Regions from separate parts of the Kitasatospora sp. NPDC034533 genome, predicted to be linked through region 1. Evidence: predicted binding sites of a transcription regulator. Region 1 holds the regulator's gene; each other region holds the start of a gene.

What was found. Region 1 encodes HspR, which represses chaperone genes until heat shock. Its sites were predicted from a motif close to TTGAGNNNNNNNNNCTCAA; they were not measured.
Region 2: a site for HspR is predicted at 2,032-2,050, ahead of lon (endopeptidase La). Genes of this name have one in related genera too.
Region 3: a site for HspR is predicted at 3,411-3,429, ahead of dnaK (molecular chaperone DnaK). Genes of this name have one in related genera too.

What each region holds. Positions count from the first base shown of each region.
Region 1 covers NZ_JBVITE010000002.1:203,409-209,873, reverse strand. The annotation lists gene dnaK (molecular chaperone DnaK) at 1-757, shown strand, start outside; gene grpE (nucleotide exchange factor GrpE) at 754-1,365, shown strand; gene dnaJ (molecular chaperone DnaJ) at 1,589-2,743, shown strand; gene ACZ55U_RS02580 (heat shock protein transcriptional repressor HspR) at 2,760-3,281, shown strand; gene ACZ55U_RS02575 (hypothetical protein) at 3,400-4,455, shown strand; gene ACZ55U_RS02570 (hypothetical protein) at 4,530-4,688, opposite strand; gene ACZ55U_RS02565 (TIR domain-containing protein) at 5,024-5,641, shown strand; gene ACZ55U_RS02560 (LuxR C-terminal-related transcriptional regulator) at 5,649-6,465, opposite strand, start outside.
Region 2 covers NZ_JBVITE010000072.1:26,520-32,984, reverse strand. The annotation lists gene ACZ55U_RS33565 (response regulator transcription factor) at 1-528, opposite strand, end outside; gene ACZ55U_RS33560 (rhomboid-like protein) at 1,144-1,854, shown strand; gene lon (endopeptidase La) at 2,073-4,466, shown strand; gene ACZ55U_RS33550 (GtrA family protein) at 4,616-5,194, shown strand; gene ACZ55U_RS33545 (ROK family transcriptional regulator) at 5,261-6,421, shown strand.
Region 3 covers NZ_JBVITE010000029.1:20,463-26,927, forward strand. The annotation lists gene ACZ55U_RS20700 (serine hydrolase domain-containing protein) at 15-1,187, opposite strand; gene ACZ55U_RS20705 (STAS domain-containing protein) at 1,726-2,061, opposite strand; gene ACZ55U_RS20710 (J domain-containing protein) at 2,052-2,558, opposite strand; gene ACZ55U_RS20715 (hypothetical protein) at 2,717-2,911, shown strand; gene ACZ55U_RS20720 (helix-turn-helix domain-containing protein) at 3,018-3,311, opposite strand; gene dnaK (molecular chaperone DnaK) at 3,486-5,342, shown strand; gene ACZ55U_RS20730 (hypothetical protein) at 5,645-5,866, opposite strand; gene ACZ55U_RS20735 (hypothetical protein) at 6,204-6,395, shown strand; gene ACZ55U_RS20740 (ArsR/SmtB family transcription factor) at 6,399-6,465, shown strand, end outside.

The sequences.
Region 1 (6,465 bases):
GCTCGACGTCACCCCGCTGTCCCTCGGCATCGAGACCAAGGGCGGCATCATGACCAAGCTGATCGAGCGCAACACCACGATCCCGACCAAGCGCTCCGAGATCTTCACCACGGCCGAGGACAACCAGCCGTCCGTGCAGATCCAGGTCTACCAGGGCGAGCGCGAGATCGCCGCGTACAACAAGAAGCTCGGCATGTTCGAGCTGACCGGCCTGCCGCCGGCGCCGCGCGGCCTGCCGCAGATCGAGGTCACCTTCGACATCGACGCCAACGGCATCATGCACGTCGGCGCCAAGGACCTCGGCACCGGCAAGGAGCAGAAGATGACCGTCACCGGCGGCTCCTCGCTGCCGAAGGACGAGGTCGACCGCATGCGCCGCGAGGCCGAGCAGTACGCCGAGGACGACCACAAGCGCCGCGAGGCCGTCGAGACCCGCAACTCCGCCGAGCAGCTCGTCTACTCGACCGAGAAGTTCATCGCCGACAACGCCGACAAGCTGCCGGGCGACGTCAAGACCGAGGTCGAGACCGCCATCGGCGAGCTCAAGGAGGCCCTGAAGGGCGAGGACATCGCGAAGATCCGCGAGGCCTCGGAGAAGGTCTCCACCACCGCGCAGAAGCTCGGCCAGGCGCTGTACGCCAACGCCGACGCCCCCGCCGGTGCCGCCGCGGCCGGTGACTCCGCCCAGGCCAAGGACGACGACGTCGTCGACGCCGAGATCGTCGACGACGAGAAGCCCAAGGGTGGTGCGGCATGACGGACAAGCCGCAGGGCGGCAAGCCCGGCGACGACTCCGCCGCGGAGGAGGCCGTGGTCAAGGCCGCGGAGGAGGCCGCCGCGGGCGGGGAGTCCGGTTCGGAGGAGCTCGCCGCCGCCAAGCGCGAGCTCGCCGAGCGCACCGGGGATCTCCAGCGCCTCCAGGCCGAGTACCAGAACTACCGCAAGCGGGTCGAGCGCGACCGGCTGACCGTCCGCGAGATCGCCGTCTCCAACATCCTGGAGTCGCTGATCCCGGTCCTTGACGACATCGGCCGCGCCCGCGAGCACGGCGAGGTCACGGGCGGCTTCAAGTCCGTCGCCGAGTCGCTGGAGACGGTCGTCGCCAAGCTGGGCCTCCAGCAGTTCGGCAAGGAGGGCGAGCCCTTCGACCCGACCATGCACGAGGCGCTGATGCACAGCTACTCCTCGGACGTCACCGAGAACACCTGTGTGCAGATCCTCCAGCCCGGCTACCGCATCGGCGAGCGGATCATCCGCCCGGCGATGGTGGCCGTCGCCGAACCCCAGCCCGGCAGCCAGGCGTCCCCGGACGCCGAGGCGAAGTCCGCCGACGCGGACAAGTCCGACGGTGGCTCGGACAGCTGACACCCTGTGACAGCTGACAACCAGTGCGCTGCGGAGTCGTACGCCGGCGAGTACGGCGGCCGGCTCCGCAGCGCGCTGTCAGCGGCCGTTCGCCCAGCGGCTGTTGACAGCTCTGTGACGATGGAATTCGGGAGGTGGCGGAAGCCGTGAGCGAGCGCAGCGAGCGAACCCTTGAGGGGCGCGTGTACCGCTCCGCGGCTGCCGAGCGCAGCGAGGTGGACGCATGAGTGGCAAGGACTTTGTCGAGAAGGACTACTACAAGGTCCTCGGCGTGCCCAAGGACGCCACCGCCGCCGAGATCAAGAAGACCTACCGCAAGCTCGCCCGCGAGTTCCACCCCGACGCCAACAAGGGTGACACCAAGGCCGAGGAGCGGTTCAAGGACATCTCCGAGGCGTACGACGTCCTCTCCGACGAGAAGCGCCGCAAGGAGTACGACGAGGCCCGCACCCTCTTCGCCAACGGCGGCTTCCGGGGCGGCAGCCCCGGCGGGGCCGGCGGCTACAGCTTCGACTTCGGCGACCTCTTCAGCGGCAGCCAGGGCGGCGCCGGCGGCGGGCTCGGCGACGTCTTCGGCGGCCTCTTCAACCGCGGCGGCGCCCGGCAGGCCCAGCCCCGGCGCGGCGCCGACGTCGAGACCGAGGTGACGCTCTCCTTCGACGAGGCGGTGGACGGCGCGACCGTCCCGCTGCGGATGACCAGCCAGGCCCCCTGCCGCAGCTGCAACGGCACCGGTGCCAAGTCCGGCACCACCCCGCGGGTCTGCCCGACCTGCGTCGGCGCGGGCACGGTCAGCCGCGGCCAGGGCGCCTTCGCGCTCTCCGAGCCGTGCAAGGACTGCCGCGGCCGGGGCATGATCGTCGACGACCCGTGCCCCGACTGCCACGGCAGCGGCCGGGCCAGCTCGGCCCGCACCATGCAGGTCCGGATCCCGGCCGGCGTCCAGGCCGACCAGCGGATCCGGCTCAAGGGGAAGGGCGCTCAGGGCGAGCGCGGCGGGCAGCCCGGGGACCTCTACGTCACCGTGCACGTCGACCCGCACCCGGTCTTCGGGCGCAAGGGCGACAACCTCACCGTCACCGTCCCGGTCAGCTTCCCCGAGGCGGCGCTCGGCGCCACCATCGAGGTGCCCACGCTGAACGGTCCGGCCGTGAAGCTCAAGCTGCCCCCGGGCAGCGCCAACGGCCTCACCATGCGCGCCCGCGGCAAGGGCGCCACCCGCAAGGACGGCACCCGCGGCGACCTCCTGGTCACCGTGGAGGTCGTGGTGCCCCAGCACGTCACCGGCGACGCGCTGAACGCCCTGGAGCAGTACCGCGAGGCCACCGCCTCCGACGATCCGCGAGCCGACCTGTTCCGGGCGGCGAAGGGAGCGTGACGACCAGATGTCCCCGATGAATCCGATCGACCCCGACACCCCGATCGGCGCCGGCGTCGGCGAGGGCCTGCCCGGCGCGGCCCCCCGCCGCACCCGCCGGGCCGCCGCGGGCCCGCCGCCGTACGTCCTCACCGAGGACACCCCGGTGTACGTCATCTCCGTGGCCGCCGAACTGTCCGGGCTGCACCCGCAGACCCTGCGCCAGTACGACCGCCTCGGCCTGGTCTGCCCCGACCGCACCGCCGGCCGCGGGCGCCGCTACTCCGCGCGGGACATCCAGCAGCTGCGCGAGGTCCAGCGGCTCTCCCAGGACGAGGGCATCAACTTGGCCGGAATCAAGCGGATCATCGAGCTGGAGAACCAGGTCACCGCCCTCCAGTCGCGCGTCGCGGAACTGGTCGACTCCCTGGAGGGCGCCGCCAGCGCCCTCCAGCAGCGCGAGGCCGCCGTCCACGCCTCCTACCGCCGCGACCTCGTCCCGTACCAGCCGCCCACCCCGCAGTCAAGCGCCCTGGTCGTCTGGCGCCCCAAGCGCTGACCGGGCCGCGAAGCGCGCCCCGAGCCGCCGGCTCCCTCCTCTCGGGGGGTGCCGGCGGTCGGCATGTGGTGAGAGAGTGCTGTCACATTTCGTCTCCATCGGACTCATCAGGTCTGGCATGCTGAAACGTGATCCAGCGTCGGTGCTGATGGGGCGCAGAATCACCGGTTACGGCAAGGAGCCGCAGATGAGTGAACGAGAGCAGCCCATTGCCGCCGGCTGGTCCGCCCTGTCGGCCGAGGCCCGGGAACTCTATCTGGCCGTCATCCGAGGAGACGGCCGTCTGGCATCGGACGCCGGTACCGATCAAGCTAATTCTGCGCGGGACGAGTTGGTCAGAATTGGTCTCCTCGTGCCCGACAGCGACGATCCGAACGATTTCCTAGCGGCCGATCCGGCTCAGCTCTCGGCGCGCCTCAGCCAATCATGGCAGCGTCAAGCACTTGATCTTCTATCGCGCGCCGTTTCGCTACCGTCCGAACTGCAGGAACTAGCACAAGAATTCCACTCCCCGAAACAGCAAGGGGGGGCGATCGAATATGTGCGAGGGAAATCCCTTATTCATCAGCGAGTGCAGCAGTACCGGGATTCCATGGAAGAGGCCCTAGCCCTCCAACCCGGCGGACCCCGGCCTCCGGATGTCCTCGCCGTCATGGTCGAGCAGGATCTGCATACGCTCCGCAGCGGCACGACCATGCGGACGATCTACCACGCCAGTACGCGGTACCACCAGCCAACCAGGGATTACGTGGCCACACTCGCCCGGGCCGGAGGTCAGTACCGGACTCTTGACGAGCCTTACACCCGTCTAATAGTGATGGATCGACGCGTGGCCGTGATCCCGATCGCCGACGACATGAGCCTCGCGGCGTTCATTTACGACGCTGCGGTAGTCGCCTATCTCGTCGAAGAAGTGTTCGAGCGCTGCTGGAGTCGTGCGCTGGATTTCGAGGGCGACCGCACAGTGCCACACCAGGTGGTTTCCCGCCTGCGCCAGACGATCATCGACCAGATGCTGGAGGGTACCAATCACCGTGTCATTGCGCGGCGCCTGGGAATTAGCGAGCGCACGCTGGCCCGGCACATAGCCGAGATGCGGGACGATTACAAGGTCGACTCACTGTTCCAGCTCGGCTACGTTCTCGGCCGCAAAACGCAGGGGCCTGCCGACTGAATCGCGGCACGCTGCGGACAAACCAACGGATGTCCCGGCATTGCCGACATGCGCCCGGGCACACACGACCGCACTCAGGTCCAGGCGATGTCGTCCGCAAGGGTTACGGCAGCTTCAGTGGTGGCTGTTTCAAGAGAGCCGACGACATCCACGAGGCAACCGGCACCGACCACCACAGCCGCTACGGCCAGCGAAAGTACGACCTTGCGGACAAATCGGCGCATGGTAGGCACGCCCCCACTTTCTCCCTCGGGAATCGCCACTAGAGCGTCAGGTCAGGATAACTACTCGCACCGTGCCGCACGAGGGGGAAGCCGCCATCCGCTCCTCCCAGGCAGGGTGTGCGTCATCTCCCTGCCAGGCATCCAGATGACACAGGCTAACCCTGGACGCGGCGGCGCCCGGCGATGGACGATCAGTTCGCTCCCGATGGTCCGACAGAGCACCACACTTTGCCAATGTACCGTCAAATGCACGGCGGTTCACCACCGGGATCACCAACCTGAGCAGCCCAGTCCAACGCCTAGCCGACGTTCACTCCCCTGGTCGGCCTGTCCCCGGAGTCGACATGACCGAGCCCTACCTGCGTCACCACGACAGCCAGGCCCCTGAGGGTCGGCGTGCACGTGTGTTCCTGGCCGCGCCGCTGATGCGGCTGACCGGCCCGGCCGACAGCGTGGTGACGCTCGCCAGCCGGACGCGGCTGACGACGCTCCGCACCACCCTGCTCCGCAGCGGTGCCGCCGTGTACAGCGCGCACCACAGCGACGCCTGGACCATCTCCGGCCGCGCGCCGGAGCCCCGCGTTCCGTCCGACTTCCGTGCCCTCCAGTCCGCTGACCTGGTGTTCGCCTACGTCGGAGCCCCCCTCTCGGCCGGCGTGAGCCTGGAGCTCGGCTGGGCGTCGGCGCTGCGCAAGCCGATCGTCCTGCTGGTCGACGAGGCCATCACCCACAACCCGCTGATCGCCACCATCGAGCAGGTCGCCCCCGTCCTGCCGCTGGTCTTCGACGACACCTGGTCGCAGGAGGCCCTCAACCACACGGTCGAGACCGCGCTGGACTGGGCCGGCATGGCGCTCTCCCTGCGCGAGGGCTTCTGGACCGCCCCCGGCGAGCAGTTCAACGTCCCCCGGCAGCAGCCCCCCGTCCCCGGCTACTGGCCGACCGGCGCCGCCACCGGCTGAGCAGCGGCTACCCATCGGACTCCCCCGTCCGGGATCCGCGCATCCGCCAGCCCAGCTGGAACAGCGTCTCCGCGTCGTACAGCTCACGCAGCCGGGCGATGTGACCGGCCACCGTGCGTTCGCTCAGCCCCATCCGGCTGGCGATCGCCCGCTGCGTGAGGCCCCGAGCGAGCAGGCGCCCCACCTGCTCGTGGGCGGCCGGCTCGGCGGGACCGCCGGCCAGAGCCGCCCAGTCCACCACCGTGGCCCGTGCCCACTGCTCCTCGAAGACCCCCACCAGGTAGGACACCATCGCGGGGTCCTCCACGACGGCGACGGCCGTGTTGTCGCCAGTCGCAGGAATCACCGCCACCGCGCGGTCGAAGATCAGGGTCCGGGAGAACGGCCCCTCCAGCACCCGGATCGGCACGCCGATCCGCGCCGACCGCGATGCGAGCTCGATGGTGGACGCATCGGAGCAGGCCGCCGGTTCGTAGATCGTGCGGACCGCGCCGCCCGCTTCGACGTAGAGGCGGTTCTGCTCCAAGGAGTCTTCCATGTGCTCCGCTGGACGGGCACCGCCGGGTTGGGCACTGACCACCTCGTGCGGGTAGTCCTTTGCCAGCTGCCAGACCAAGTGCCGGATTTCCGCCATGCCCGTCAACCGGCGGACGCCCCCACCCGGGCCGCTCCACCGCGGAGCGGCGTCGTAGGCCCTGGTGAGATCCTCCAGGAGGTCCGGAACGAGGGCGGCGCGGGCGAGCAGGCGGGCACTCTCCTCCCGCAGGTCCACCCTGATGCGCTCGGCCACGGCCCTGGGATTCACCGCGCTGTAGGCGCTGTCG
Region 2 (6,465 bases), on a different contig from region 1:
GGGCGTCAGGTGGACGTCGCCCGAGGCCAGCCGGACCCGGCGCTGCACGTGGTCGATCTCCAGCTCGCCGAAGCGCAGGCTGCCCAGTGCGGGCGTGCGGGCGGCCTGCTGGGCGCGCTCGACGCGGCGCAGCAGGACGTTGACGCGGGCGGCCAGCTCGCGCATCGAGAACGGCTTGGTCATGTAGTCGTCCGCGCCGACGCCGAGGCCGACCAGCAGGTCCGTCTCGTCGTCGCGGGCGGTCAGCATCAGCACCGGCACCGGGCGCTGGGCCTGGATCCGGCGGCACACCTCCAGGCCGTCGAAGCCGGGCAGCATGATGTCGAGGACCACCAGGTCGGGCTGCCAGGTGTGGAAGCCGTCGACCGCGCCGGGGCCGTCGTGGGCCACGGCGACCTTGAAGCCCTCGGCGCCCAGTCGGGCGGCGATCGACTCGGCGATCGTGGGCTCGTCCTCCACCACCAGGACTCTGCGCTGGCTGCTCACAGTGCCACCGGTGTTGTGGTTGTCCTGCTGAATCTCTGTCACGGTCACGCCACCGCCCCCAGGGCTGCGGGCCGGCCACCCGTGGGGATGGCGGGCTCCGCTCGTAGTCTTGTTCCGTCGTGGACTGTGCCGGGTCCGCCGTCCCGTCGCGCGATCGGGAGCCGAGGACGGATGGTCGGCCGCCCACTTCTCCCGCGCACTTCGCAGCGTACGGACAGCGGATGCTTCCCGGCAGGTGGACCGGACGTTTCCGGCCCGTGGGCCGGCTGTCGGGCCGCCCTCGGGCCCACTGCGCGAGTGGGCACGGGCCGATACCTTACCCGGCGAATTTTCACTGCGTAACGGTACGTATGCAGTCGAGTTGACGCCAAGTCGCCGGTCAGAGGCCCTGCTGCCGCGTTAATCGGGAGAAGGTCTGGACCAATGTCGGGAATCCGGCGGTCCGTCGCGGCGACGGCCTTCACCGTCTTTTCCCAGGTGCCTCTCATAACCTCGACGTACGGTGACCGCGACGACACCCGAAGGGGCGGATTCCGCGCCGCGCGCCGGTACGTTGGGCACCTGCGGGGGCCGGTGGGCGCGAGGCGGAGCGGAGGCGGCATGGCAGGGCTGAGGCGGGGCGTCGGCGGGTGCGGGGCCACGGGTGCGCCGTACGGAATGCTCCGTCTCGGGCTGCGCACCGGCGTCCTGGAGTGGCTGCTGGAACGGGTGCCGACGCCCCGGCGGACGCCCTTCACGCTCGGATATCTCGCCGTCGTGGGAGTCACCACGACGTTCGCCAATGTCGCCGATCCGGAACTCGTCCAGCGCTTGCAGGAAGCCTCCAGTTCGGACGGGCACAACCTGCTCCAGCACCCTTTGCGCGCCCTTGTGCTGAGCGGATTCTGGGTGGCCGGCGAGGTGTGGATGCCGTACCTGTGGGGATTTGCGTTCACGCTGGCGCCGCTGGAGCGCAAGGTCGGCCCCGCCCGGGCGGCGGCGGTCTTCGCGGCCGGGCACGTCGTGGCGACGCTGCTCTCCCAGGGCGTGGTGATCGTCGCCGTGGAGACCGGGCGGATGGCCCCCGAGGCGATGGACCACCTGGACATCGGGGTCAGCTACGGCGTGCTGGCCTGCCTGGGGGCGGTGGCCGGGCTGCTCTCGCGGCACGGGCGGCTGCTGGCGCTGGGCGGCGCCGGACTGATGATCGCCGAGCAGATCGCCACCGACCGGGACGTGGTCACCGGGGTGGGGCACCCGGCCGCGGTGCTCACCGGGGTCGCGCTGTGGCGCTGGCTGCGCCGGGTCGAGCGGCGCCCGCCCCGGCCGCGTCCGGCCACCGTGACGGCCGCCGCGTCCGCCCCCGCGCGGGTGCGCACGGCGCGCTGACGCCGTCACCCGGACGGGTTCCGGCGGGGCAGGGCCGAGCTCGCCATCAGGTTCTCTTGAGGTTCCCTTCATGTGCTTTTGGGGCTCTTTTGACGGAGCCGGGTGCGGCGCATTCCGCGCCGATTCCTGTTCGCTCACGGCGAACCGGGCGCCGGGAACATTCGCCGCCCGCCGATCCTTAGTCAGGTCGACTCAAGTTCGATGACTGGGGAGAGATCATGGCATCCACGTCCACACCGCTCACCCTGCCCGTGCTGCCTCTCGACGACGAGGTCGTCCTGCCGGGCATGGTCGTCCCGCTGGACCTGAAGGACACCGAGGTGCGCGCGGCGGTCGAGGCCGCCCGGGCCGCGGCCGCCGGCCCCGCCAAGCCGCAGGTCCTGCTGGTGCCGCGGGTGGACGGCTCGTACGCCGCGGCCGGCACCCTGGCCACCGTGGAGCAGGTCGGCCGGCTCGCCGACGGCGACCCGGCCGCGCTGGTGCGCGCCGTGCGCCGGGTGCGGATCGGGGTCGGCACCACCGGCCCCGGCGCCGCCCTCTGGGTGGAGACCACGCCCTTCAAGGAGTCCTCCGTCGGCCTGCCGGTGGCCGGCCGGGCCGCCGAGCTGGTCAAGGAGTACAAGGCGCTGTCCACCCAGTGGCTGCGCAAGCGCGGCGCCTGGCAGATCGTCGACCGGGTGGCGCAGATCGAGGGCGTCGGCGAGCTCGCCGACAACATCGGCTACGCGCCCTTCGCCACCGCCGAGCAGAAGCTCAAGGTGCTGCTGGAGGCCGACCAGGTCGCCCGCCTGGAGTACGCGCTCACCCTGCTGCGCGACCACCTCGCGGAGGAGGAGGTCAACGACACCATCCGCAAGGACGTCGAGGAGGGCGTGGCCAAGCAGCAGAAGGAGTTCCTGCTCCGCCGCCAGCTGGAGGCCGTCCGCAAGGAGCTGGCCGAGCTGAACGGCGAGGCCGCCGACGAGGAGGGCGACTACCGCGCCCGGGTCGAGGCCGCCGACCTGCCCGAGAAGGTCCGCGAGGCCGCGCTCAAGGAGGTCGACAAGCTGGAGCGGGCCTCCGACCAGTCGCCCGAGGGCTCCTGGATCCGCACCTGGCTGGACACCGTCCTGGAGCTGCCCTGGAACGAGCGCACCGAGGACGCGTACGACATCGCCGGCGCCCGCGCGGTGCTGGACGCCGACCACGCCGGCCTCGCCGACGTCAAGGAGCGGATCGTCGAGTACCTGGCCGTCCGCAAGCGCCGGGCCGACCAGGGGCTCGGCCAGGTCGGCGGCCGCCGAGGGGGCGCGGTGCTGGCCCTGGTCGGCCCGCCCGGCGTCGGAAAGACCTCGCTCGGCGAGTCCGTGGCCCGGGCGATGGGCCGCCGGTTCGTCCGGGTCGCGCTCGGCGGCGTCCGGGACGAGGCGGAGATCCGCGGCCACCGGCGCACCTACGTCGGCGCGCTGCCCGGCCGGCTGGTGCGGGCGATCAAGGAGGCCGGCTCGATGAACCCGGTCGTCCTGCTGGACGAGATCGACAAGGTGGGCTCCGACTACCGGGGCGACCCGGCCGCCGCCCTGCTGGAGGTGCTGGACCCGGCGCAGAACCACACCTTCCGCGACCACTACCTGGAGGTCGAGCTCGACCTCTCCGACGTCGTCTTCCTCGCCACCGCCAACGTGCTGGAGGCCATCCCCGAGCCGCTGCTCGACCGGATGGAGCTCGTCCGGCTGGACGGCTACACCGAGGACGAGAAGGTCGTCATCGCCCGCGACCACCTGCTCCCGCGCCAGCTGGAGAAGGCCGGACTCGGCGGCGAGCAGGCCACCGTGGACGAGGAGGCGCTGCGCAAGCTCGCCGGGGAGTACACCCGGGAGGCCGGCGTCCGGAACCTGGAGCGCTCGATCGCCCGGGTGCTGCGCAAGATCGCCGCGCAGGCCGAGCTGGGCGAGCGCGAGCTGCCCGCCACGGTCGGCGCGCAGGACCTGCGCGCCCTGATCGGCCGGCCGCACCACGTGCCGGAGTCCGCCCACGAGCCGGCCGAGCGCCGCACCGCCGTCCCCGGCGTGGCCACCGGCCTCGCGGTGACGGGCGCCGGCGGCGACGTCCTCTACATCGAGGCCTCGCTGGCCGACGCCGAGACGGGCGGCACCGGGCTCACGCTGACCGGCCAGCTGGGCGACGTGATGAAGGAGTCCGCGCACATCGCGCTCTCCTTCCTGCGCTCGCGCGGGGCCGAGCTGGAACTGCCGGTCACCTCGCTGCGCGACCGCGGCGTGCACCTGCACGTCCCGGCCGGTGCCGTCCCCAAGGACGGGCCGAGCGCCGGCATCACCATGACCACGGCGCTGGCCTCGCTGCTCTCCGGCCGTAAGGTGCGCACCGACGTGGCGATGACGGGCGAGGTGTCGCTCACCGGGCGGGTGCTGCCGATCGGCGGGGTGAAGCAGAAGCTGCTCGCCGCCGACCGGGCCGGGATCACCACGGTGATCATCCCCAAGCGCAACGAGGCCGACCTGGACGACGTCCCGGCCGAGGTGCTGGAGCGGCTCACCGTCCACCCGGTGGCGGACGTGCGGGAGGTGCTGAAGCTGGCGCTGGAGCCGGCCGCGGTGCTGGTGGCGGCGTGAGCGGTTGGACCGTCTGACCACCTGACCACCTCACCGTCCGACCGCCTGATCGGTGTCCGGGCCGCCCACGCGGCGGCCCGAACACCGATGTCCCCGGGGCCACGGCGATCTGACGGGCCGACGGCATCCCCGCGTGCGACACTGCGGAGATGCCGTCCCCCACGCAGCGCGCCCTGGCCCGGGTGCCCGACCGGCTGCGCCCCTTCCTGGTGCGCCACCGCCGGCTGGTGAAGTTCCTGCTGGTCGGGAGCGGCTGCTTCGTGCTCACCACGGTGATCGACGTCGAGCTCAAGTTCACCGTGCTGGAGCACAAACCGGTGGTCGCGCTGACGGTCGCGACGGTGATCGGCACCGCGGTCTCGTACGTGCTGAACCGCCGCTGGGCCTTCCGGGCGGACGGGCGGCAGCGCGAGGCGCTGATGTTCGCCCTGGTCAGCGCGGTGGCGATCGCCGTCAACGACGTACCGCTGGTGGTCTCCCGGTACCTGCTGGACCTGCGCGAGCCGTACATCGGCCCCTTCCAGCAGGAGGTCGCGGACTTCCTCAGCGGAATGGTCGTCGGCACCTTCGTGGCGATGCTGTTCCGCTACTGGGCGATGCGGCGGTGGGTCTTCGCCCCGCTCGCCGGGGCCACCCCGCTCGCCGGGCCCGCCCGGCCCACCCCGATCCCGGCGGTGGCCCCGGAACCCGGCTACGCTGCACCCGAGATGCCACGGGATGTGCCGTAAAGGGGCGAGGTGAGCGTTGTGCGCGAACCGGACGCCCTCCGGACCGGACCCGCCAGCCAGCAGGGGATGCGCCGGGCCAACCTGGCCCTGGTGCTCGGGGTGATCGCGAGCGGACCGCGCTCGCGGGCGGAGGTGGCCGCCGGGACGGGGCTGACCAGGGCCGCCGTCTCCTCGCTCGCCGAACAGCTGATCGCCGCAGGCCTGGTGGTCGAGGAGGGCCCCGCCACGTCCAGCGGCCGGGTCGGCCGCCCCGGCACCGCCCTCGGCCTCAACCCGGCCGGACCCGGCGGCCTCGGCGCCGAGATCGGGGTCCGGCACCTGGGCGCCTGCGTGGTCGACCTGCGCGGCGAGGTCCGCGCCGTACGCCGCCGGGAGGTCTCCAACCACGGCCGCGAGCCCGCCGCCGTCATGGCCGACCTCGCCGGGCTGCTGAGCGAGGCCGTCACCGAGGCGGGGCTGCGCCCGGCCGGGCTCACCCTGGCCGTGCCCGGGCTGGTCGGCGCGTCCGGCGGAGTGCTCCGGCGGGCCGCCAACCTGGGCTGGCGGGACGTCCCGCTGGCCGCCGGACTGCGACCGGCGCTGCGGGCGGTCGGCGGCGGCCTGGCCGAGCTGCCGATAGAGGCGGACAACGAGGCCAACCTCGGCGGGCTGGCCGAGCGCTGGCTGGGGGAGGGCCCGGAGGACTTCCTGTACGTCTCCGCCGAGGCCGGGGTCGGCGCGGCGATCGTGGTCGGGGGCCGGCTGCTGCGCGGGTCGCGCGGCTTCGCCGGCGAGTTCGGCCACGTGCCGGTGCACCCCGACGGGCCGCGCTGCGCCTGCGGGGCGCACGGCTGCCTGGAGCAGTACGCGGGCGAGGCGGCGGTGCTGCGGGCGGCCGGCCTGACCGGCGCCGGCGGCGACTGGGTGGCACTGCTCGCCGACCGCGCCGGGGCGGGGGACGGGGCGGCCCGCACCGCGCTGGCCGGGGCGGGTGCGGCACTCGGCACCGCCGCCGCCGGGGCCGTCAACCTGCTGGACCCGGCCGAGGTGGTGCTCGGCGGCGGCTACGCCCGGCTGGCGCCCTGGCTGCTGCCCTCGATGCGGGCCGAGCTGGCCGCCCGGGTGACGGTCCGGCCGTGGTCCGCCGACCGGCTCACCGTCTCGCGGCTCGGCCGCCGCGGCCCGCTGCTGGGCGCGGCGGTGCGGGTGGTGCGGGCGGTGATCGCCGACCCGGGGCCGCTCGGCTGACTCGGCGCGGCTCACGGCGGGTTCGGGTCCGCCGGGGGCGGTGT
Region 3 (6,465 bases), on a different contig from region 1:
CCGGCCTGACCGCCTCAGCGGCACAGGGCCTCGTCCACCGCCGCCACCACACGTTGCCTGAGGGCGGGCGAGGCCAGCACGGTCACCGCGACGCTCACCGCGCGCCCGTCCTCGGTGACCCCGCCCCGGGTGAGGTACCCCGGGATGCCCCCGCCGTGCCCCCAGGACAGCCCGCCGCACGGCAGCGGGCGGCTCGCCAGGCCGAGCCCGTAGCGCGAACCCGGGACCGCGGGATCGGCCGGCACGGTCGTGCGCATCTGGGCGAGCTGCGCCGGAGGCATCAGCTCGCCGCCGAGCAGGGCCGAGAAGAACCGGTTCAGATCGGTGTTCGTGGACACCATCGCCCCCGCTGCCCAGGCCCAGGACGGGTCCATCTCGGTGACGTCCAGCAGCGGATCGCCGGGCTCGTCCGCGACGTACCCGTGCGGGTGGCGCTCACGGACACCGGTCTCCCCCTGCGCCGGGAAGTACGTGTGCCTGAGCCCGATCCGGTCGATGACACGCTTGGTGATCTCCTCCCCCACCGGTCGCCCGGTGACCCTCTGGACGATCAACCCGGCCACCACGTAGCCCGTGTTGCTGTACTTCCACCGCGTCCCCGGGGCGAAGTCGGCCCTGTGGGCGAGCGCCGCGTCGAGCAGCTCACGCGGCTCGACGTACTGGGTGGCACGGGAGATCTCCAGGAAGTCCGTGTAGTCCGGCAGCCCGCTGGTGTGCTGGAGGACCTGGCGCACGGTGATCCGCCGTCCGTCGATGTCCTCGCCCCTGACGAGGCCGGGCAGGTAGGTGTCGAGGGAGGCGTCCAGGTCCACCCTGCCCTCCGCGACCAATTGCAGGACGACGACCGCGACGAACGTCTTGGTGTTGCTGCCGATCCGCACCTGACCGTCGACGGGCACCGTGGCGCCGGTCCTCAGATCGGCCACCCCGGCGGTGTAGGTGCGGCTGCGGCCGTTCCGGTCGCGGACGGTCGCCAGGGCTCCCGGCGCGCCGCCGGCGACGAGCGCGTCGAGCCGCCGCTGGAACGGGCCTGTCCTCGTGACGACGGCCGGGGCATCGCCCCTGGGTGCGGCGACGGCCGGCAGGACGGGCGAACCGAGAGCGAGCGCGGTGGCCGTCACGCCCGAGGCGACTGCCACCGCGCCACGGCGCGGGGAGCGGAACCGGTACGGGGAAAGGGAGTTCACAAGACGCCTCCTGAGGCTCGACGTACACGCCAGGCCGAGATTCCGGCCCGCTCAGGACATCACGCGGCCGTCGCGGCCGCCGTCACCACCGAGGACGAACGCGGCTCGCGCGCCCTCGTCCTGACGGCGTATCGAGTCCCCGAAACACCCCCGGAGTACGGTGCCGCGCCCGACCCTGCCTCCCGCGCGGACCGGCCCCGCCCCGGCGCGGGCCGCGCCCTGCCGAACCGCGCGAAGCGGTGGGCCGGGGCCGGGGGTGCCGGGCGGATCCGTACACGTGGCGTTGTGGATGACGGTTGCGGCGTCGACAGCGTCCGCGCTGCGGACCCCGGGCAAGTCGGCGCAGGAAGGGGGTAGGACTCGATTCGGTTGGTCACGACCGGCAGACCGGTCTTGGTGGGGTGTGGAGCGTGCGCCGGGGTTGTGAGCGCGCCCTTACGACCGGCCACCACGCTTTCCACCCCGGTGCCGCGCTTCGGACCGCGTCCGAGTCTCGGCAGCGCCACGGTGCATGGTCCGGTGTCGTCTCCGACCGGGGTCAGACCGGTGGGAGAGGTTCGACCAGATCGGTGAGTCCGAGAAGGTCGAACACCCGGGTGACTATCGGGGCTCGCACCTCCGTGACCTTCAGGACGACGCCTTCCTCCTGTGCCTGGCGGTGGAGCCGTTCCAGGGCGTGCGCGCCCGAGCAGTCGCAGAACCTCACCCGCGCGAGGTTGAGGTCTATGCGTCCGGGCCGGCGCGTCAAGCACTCCTTGACGCGACTTTCGAGCTCCGCTGCGGTGGCGAGGTCGATCTCGCCCGTGACCGCGACGGTGATCCGGCCGTCCCGCTGGGAGATGGCGGTGCGGAAGTCGTTGCCGGTCACAGCCATGGCTCCACCTCCCACAGCCGGTGCGCCGTCCACTCCCAGAGGTCACCGTGGCCGTCCCGCGCCCACACCGACGCGCCCGGCGGTGCGACTCGTACCGGGCTCACCCGCACGAGCGGCTCGGTTCCTCGCCGCATCGCGCCGCCGGAGGGGGTCGGCGTGGCGTGCCCCGGCTCCGCACCACCGGTTGCCCGGGCGATGCGTACGGAAATCCGTCGACCGGTGGTCGGGGAAGGGGCCGGGGCGCGGCCGGCTTCTGGCCGGTGCCGGGCGGTTTCGCGTTCGGCGTCGTAGGCGGCCCGCAGCTCGGGGTCGCGCAGGACCTCATAGGCGGCGACCACCGCGACAAGTCGCTCCGCCGATCCGGACTCGACGGGGCGGGTGTCCGGGTGAAGCAGCCGGACCAGGGTTCGATAAGCCGAGGTGACCTGCCGCGCGGACGCCGTGGGCTCCACCCCCAGCACCGCGTAGTGATCGCGGCGGTCTCGCGATCCCGTCATGGCGGCCCACCTCCCGGGCGACCCCGGCGAACCTCCTCATTGCCCTGGATAGAACCTTCACCGGCACTTGTCAAGATGTCCGAAATACGGGCATATGGACTAGTGGGCCCGCGAGAGCCCCCATCGCTGTCACCGACCCACGGGGGGAGTGACCTGTGATGGTGATACGAACCGATCCGTTCCGCGAACTCGACCGGCCCACCCAGCAGCTGCCGGGTACCACGGCCCGGCCGGCCGCGATGCCGATGGACGCCTACGAGAGCGACGGGACCTTCCTCATCCGCCTCGATCTGCCCGGCATCGCGCCCCCAGAGCATCGAGGCGAACGACGTCGGTCGAGCCGAACGTCCTGACGGTCAGGGCCGAGCGGCCGGCGCCGGAGACCGAGGATCGCGAGATGGTCGTCGCCGAACGGCCCCACGGTGTCTTCAGCCGCCAGGTGTTCCTTGGCGAGACGCTTCACCGGCCGCGGGCCCGGCCCAGGTCGGCCTCCAGCTCCTCCACCCGCGTCTGGAGATCCAGCACACGGCGCGCGCCCTCCAGCGTCAGTCCCTCGCCGATCAGCTCCACCAGGGCCGCGACCCTGTCGATCTCCCGGCGCGAGTACCTGCGCTGTCCGCCCGCCGAACGCACCGGCACCACCACGTCTTGCTCGTCCAGCCTCCGCAGGAAAGCCACCTGGACATGCAGCATGGCCGCGACCTGTCCCACCGTGTAGAGCGGCGCATCCGGGTCATCGATCGGCAGCACCACAGCGACCTCACCTCGCCGCTCGTAGACCTCGACTCCACGCTACAGATTTCCTCCATCCCCAGCCACGCCTTGTGCCCTCGGCCTGCCAACCCCCAAGACTTGACATCGCACGACTCAAGTTTTATTCGTCGATACAGGAAGGTTCCGTGCTCGATGCGGTGAAGGAGGTCGGAGATGACTCGCGCAGTCGGTATCGATCTCGGGACGACGAACTCGGTGGTCTGCGTCCTGGAGGGCGGCGAGCCGACCGTCATCACGAACGCCGAGGGTGCGCGCACCACCCCGTCGGTGGTGGCCTTCGGCAAGGGCGGCGAGGTGCTGGTCGGCGAGGTCGCCAAGCGCCAGACCGTCACCAACGTGGATCGCACGGCCCGCTCGGTGAAGCGGCACATCGGCGAGAGCGACTGGCGCTTCCCGGAGAAAGGGGACGTGGATGGCAAGCGGTACACCGCGCAGGAGATCTCGTCACGGGTGCTGCAGAAGCTGAAGCGCGACGCGGAGGCGTACCTGGGTGAGGAGGTCACCGACGCGGTGATCACCGTGCCGGCGTACTTCAACGACTCCCAGCGCACCGCGACCAAGGAGGCCGGGGAGATCGCGGGCCTGAAGGTGGCGCGGATCATCAACGAGCCGACCTCCGCCGCCCTCGCCTACGGCCTGGACAAGGAGAACGATCAGACCGTCCTCGTGTTCGACCTCGGCGGCGGCACGTTCGACGTGTCGCTGCTGGAGATCGGCGAGGGCGTGGTGGAGGTCAAGTCCACCTCCGGCGACACCCACCTGGGTGGGGACGACTGGGACCAGCGGATCGTCGACCACCTGGTGAAGCAGTTCAAGAACGGCTACGGCATCGACCTGTCCAAGGACAAGATGGCAGCCCAGCGCCTGCGCGAGGCCGCCGAGAAGGCCAAGGTCGAGCTGTCCGCCGCGACCGAGACGACGATCAACCTGCCGTACATCACGGCCTCCGCCGAGGGCGCGCTGCACCTGGACGAGAAGCTCACCCGCGCCCAGTTCCAGCAGCTCACCGCCGACCTGCTGGAGCGCTGCGAGGGCCCCTTCCACCAGGCCGTCAAGGACGCGAAGATCGATGTCTCCGGCATCGACCACGTCATCCTCGTCGGAGGATCCACCCGGATGCCCGCCGTCACCGACCTGGTGAAGAGGCTCACCGGCAAGGACCCGCACAAGGGCGTCAACCCGGACGAGGTCGTCGCCATCGGCGCGGCACTTCAGGCCGGCGTGCTCAAGGGCGAGGTCAAGGACGTCCTGCTGCTCGACGTCACCCCGCTGTCCCTCGGCATCGAGACCAAGGGCGGCATCATGACCAAGCTCATCGAGCGCAACACCACCATCCCCACCCGGCGCTCGGAGGTCTTCACCACTGCCGAGGACAACCAGCCCTCGGTCACCGTGCAGGTCTTCCAGGGCGAGCGGGAGATCGCCGCGTACAACAAGAAGCTCGGCATGTTCGAGCTCACCGGCATCGCCCCGGCCCCGCGCGGCCTGCCGCAGATCGAGGTCACCTTCGACATCGACGCCAACGGCATCATGCACGTCGGCGCCAAGGACCTCGGCACCGGCAAGGAACAGAAGATGACCGTCACCGGCGGCTCCTCGCTGCCGAAGGACGACATCGACCGCATGATCCGGGAAGCCGAACAGCACGCCGAGGAGGACCGCCGCCGCAAGGAGGCCGCCGAGACCCGCAACCAGGGCGAGCAACTCCTCTACACCACCGAGAAGTTCCTCACCGACAACCAGGACAAGGTGTCCGCCGACGTGAAGAACGAGGTCGATGCGGCCCTGGCGGACCTGAGGGAGAAACTCAAGGGCGAGGACATCGCCGCGATCCGCGCGGCCGGCGACCACGTCACCCAGGTCAGCCAGAAGCTCGGCCAGGACCTCTACGCCCAGACCGCCGCCCCCGGTACGCCAGGTGCCGGCGCGAGCGGCCCTCAAGGCCCGGAGGAGGAGGTCGTGGACGCCGAGATCGTGGACGAGGACGAACACAAGGGAGGCGCGGCGTGACCACCCCGCCCGGGCCCGGCAGCGCGCTGCCACTACTGGACGGTGGGCGCGGTCTCGTCTCCGGTGTCGGCGTGCAGGTCAGCGCTCCGCAGGTCGTCCCGGGCGGCGGCCAGGGCCCGGTCGATCCCGGGCAGGGTCATCCCGGCCGCCCGGCGACGCACCCGGTGGCGGACGGCGCCGAGCAGTCGGCGGGGCGCCCGGGCTCGCTCACGCGGGTCGGGAACCGGTTGTCGGCCGGGCGGCGTGGCTACGAGTGCGAGGCCTGGGCTGCCCGGCCGCGACCGTCCTCTGGACAGGTCGGCTCAGTGGGCGCGGTCCTGGAGATCGGCCATGGCGACGGCGGCGCGGATGTACTTGTTCCGCCCGAGGTCCCCGATGCTCTTGATCTTCAACGCTTCGAGAGCGGCGCCGTGGGCGTCCGTCAGCCCGGCCAGGGCCGCCACCGGCGCCTTCAGCACCTCCTCCAGCGTGAGGTTCTCGTACGCCTTGTCGAGGATCTTGTCGAGGTCCGCAGTCACCGTCATGGCACATCGCCCTTTCTGGCCGGAAGCGTTCTCCCGTCAGGAAACCCACTCCCTCATCGGCGCGCACCCCGGGCGGGGCACCCGGATGAGTGCCCCGCGCAGTACCGAGGTGGTCTGGAGCTGATATCCCAGCTGAGCCGGCCCGCTGCCCGTTCGGGGTCCCGGCGCGCAGACCGACGGCGGTAGGAGCGGTTCCAGTCCGGTTCCACTGATCGCCGCCCGCGCCCGACTTGCCGCGATCATAAGTTGAAGAATTCTTCATATTCATAGATGCTGCATCCTTGTATCGAGAGTGAGTGCGGCCGACCGCTGTGAGGCCGGTCCTGGGAGGGCGGCTATGAGCAACGTGTTCGACGAGGAGCTGCGCCGGCAGCTTGCCGAAGCCCGCCAGGCCCGCAGAAAGGCGCGGGCCGAGGGCGACGACGACGGCGCCCAGGCGTACGCGGGCCGGATCACGCAGCTGCTGCGGATCGCCGCCCACCACGGCATCGCCCTGGACCACGCCGCGGACGAAGAGGATGAGGACTGAGCGATGGCCGTCCCGCTGTACCAGGCCAAGGCGGAGTTCTTCCGCACCCTCGGACACCCGGTCCGCATTC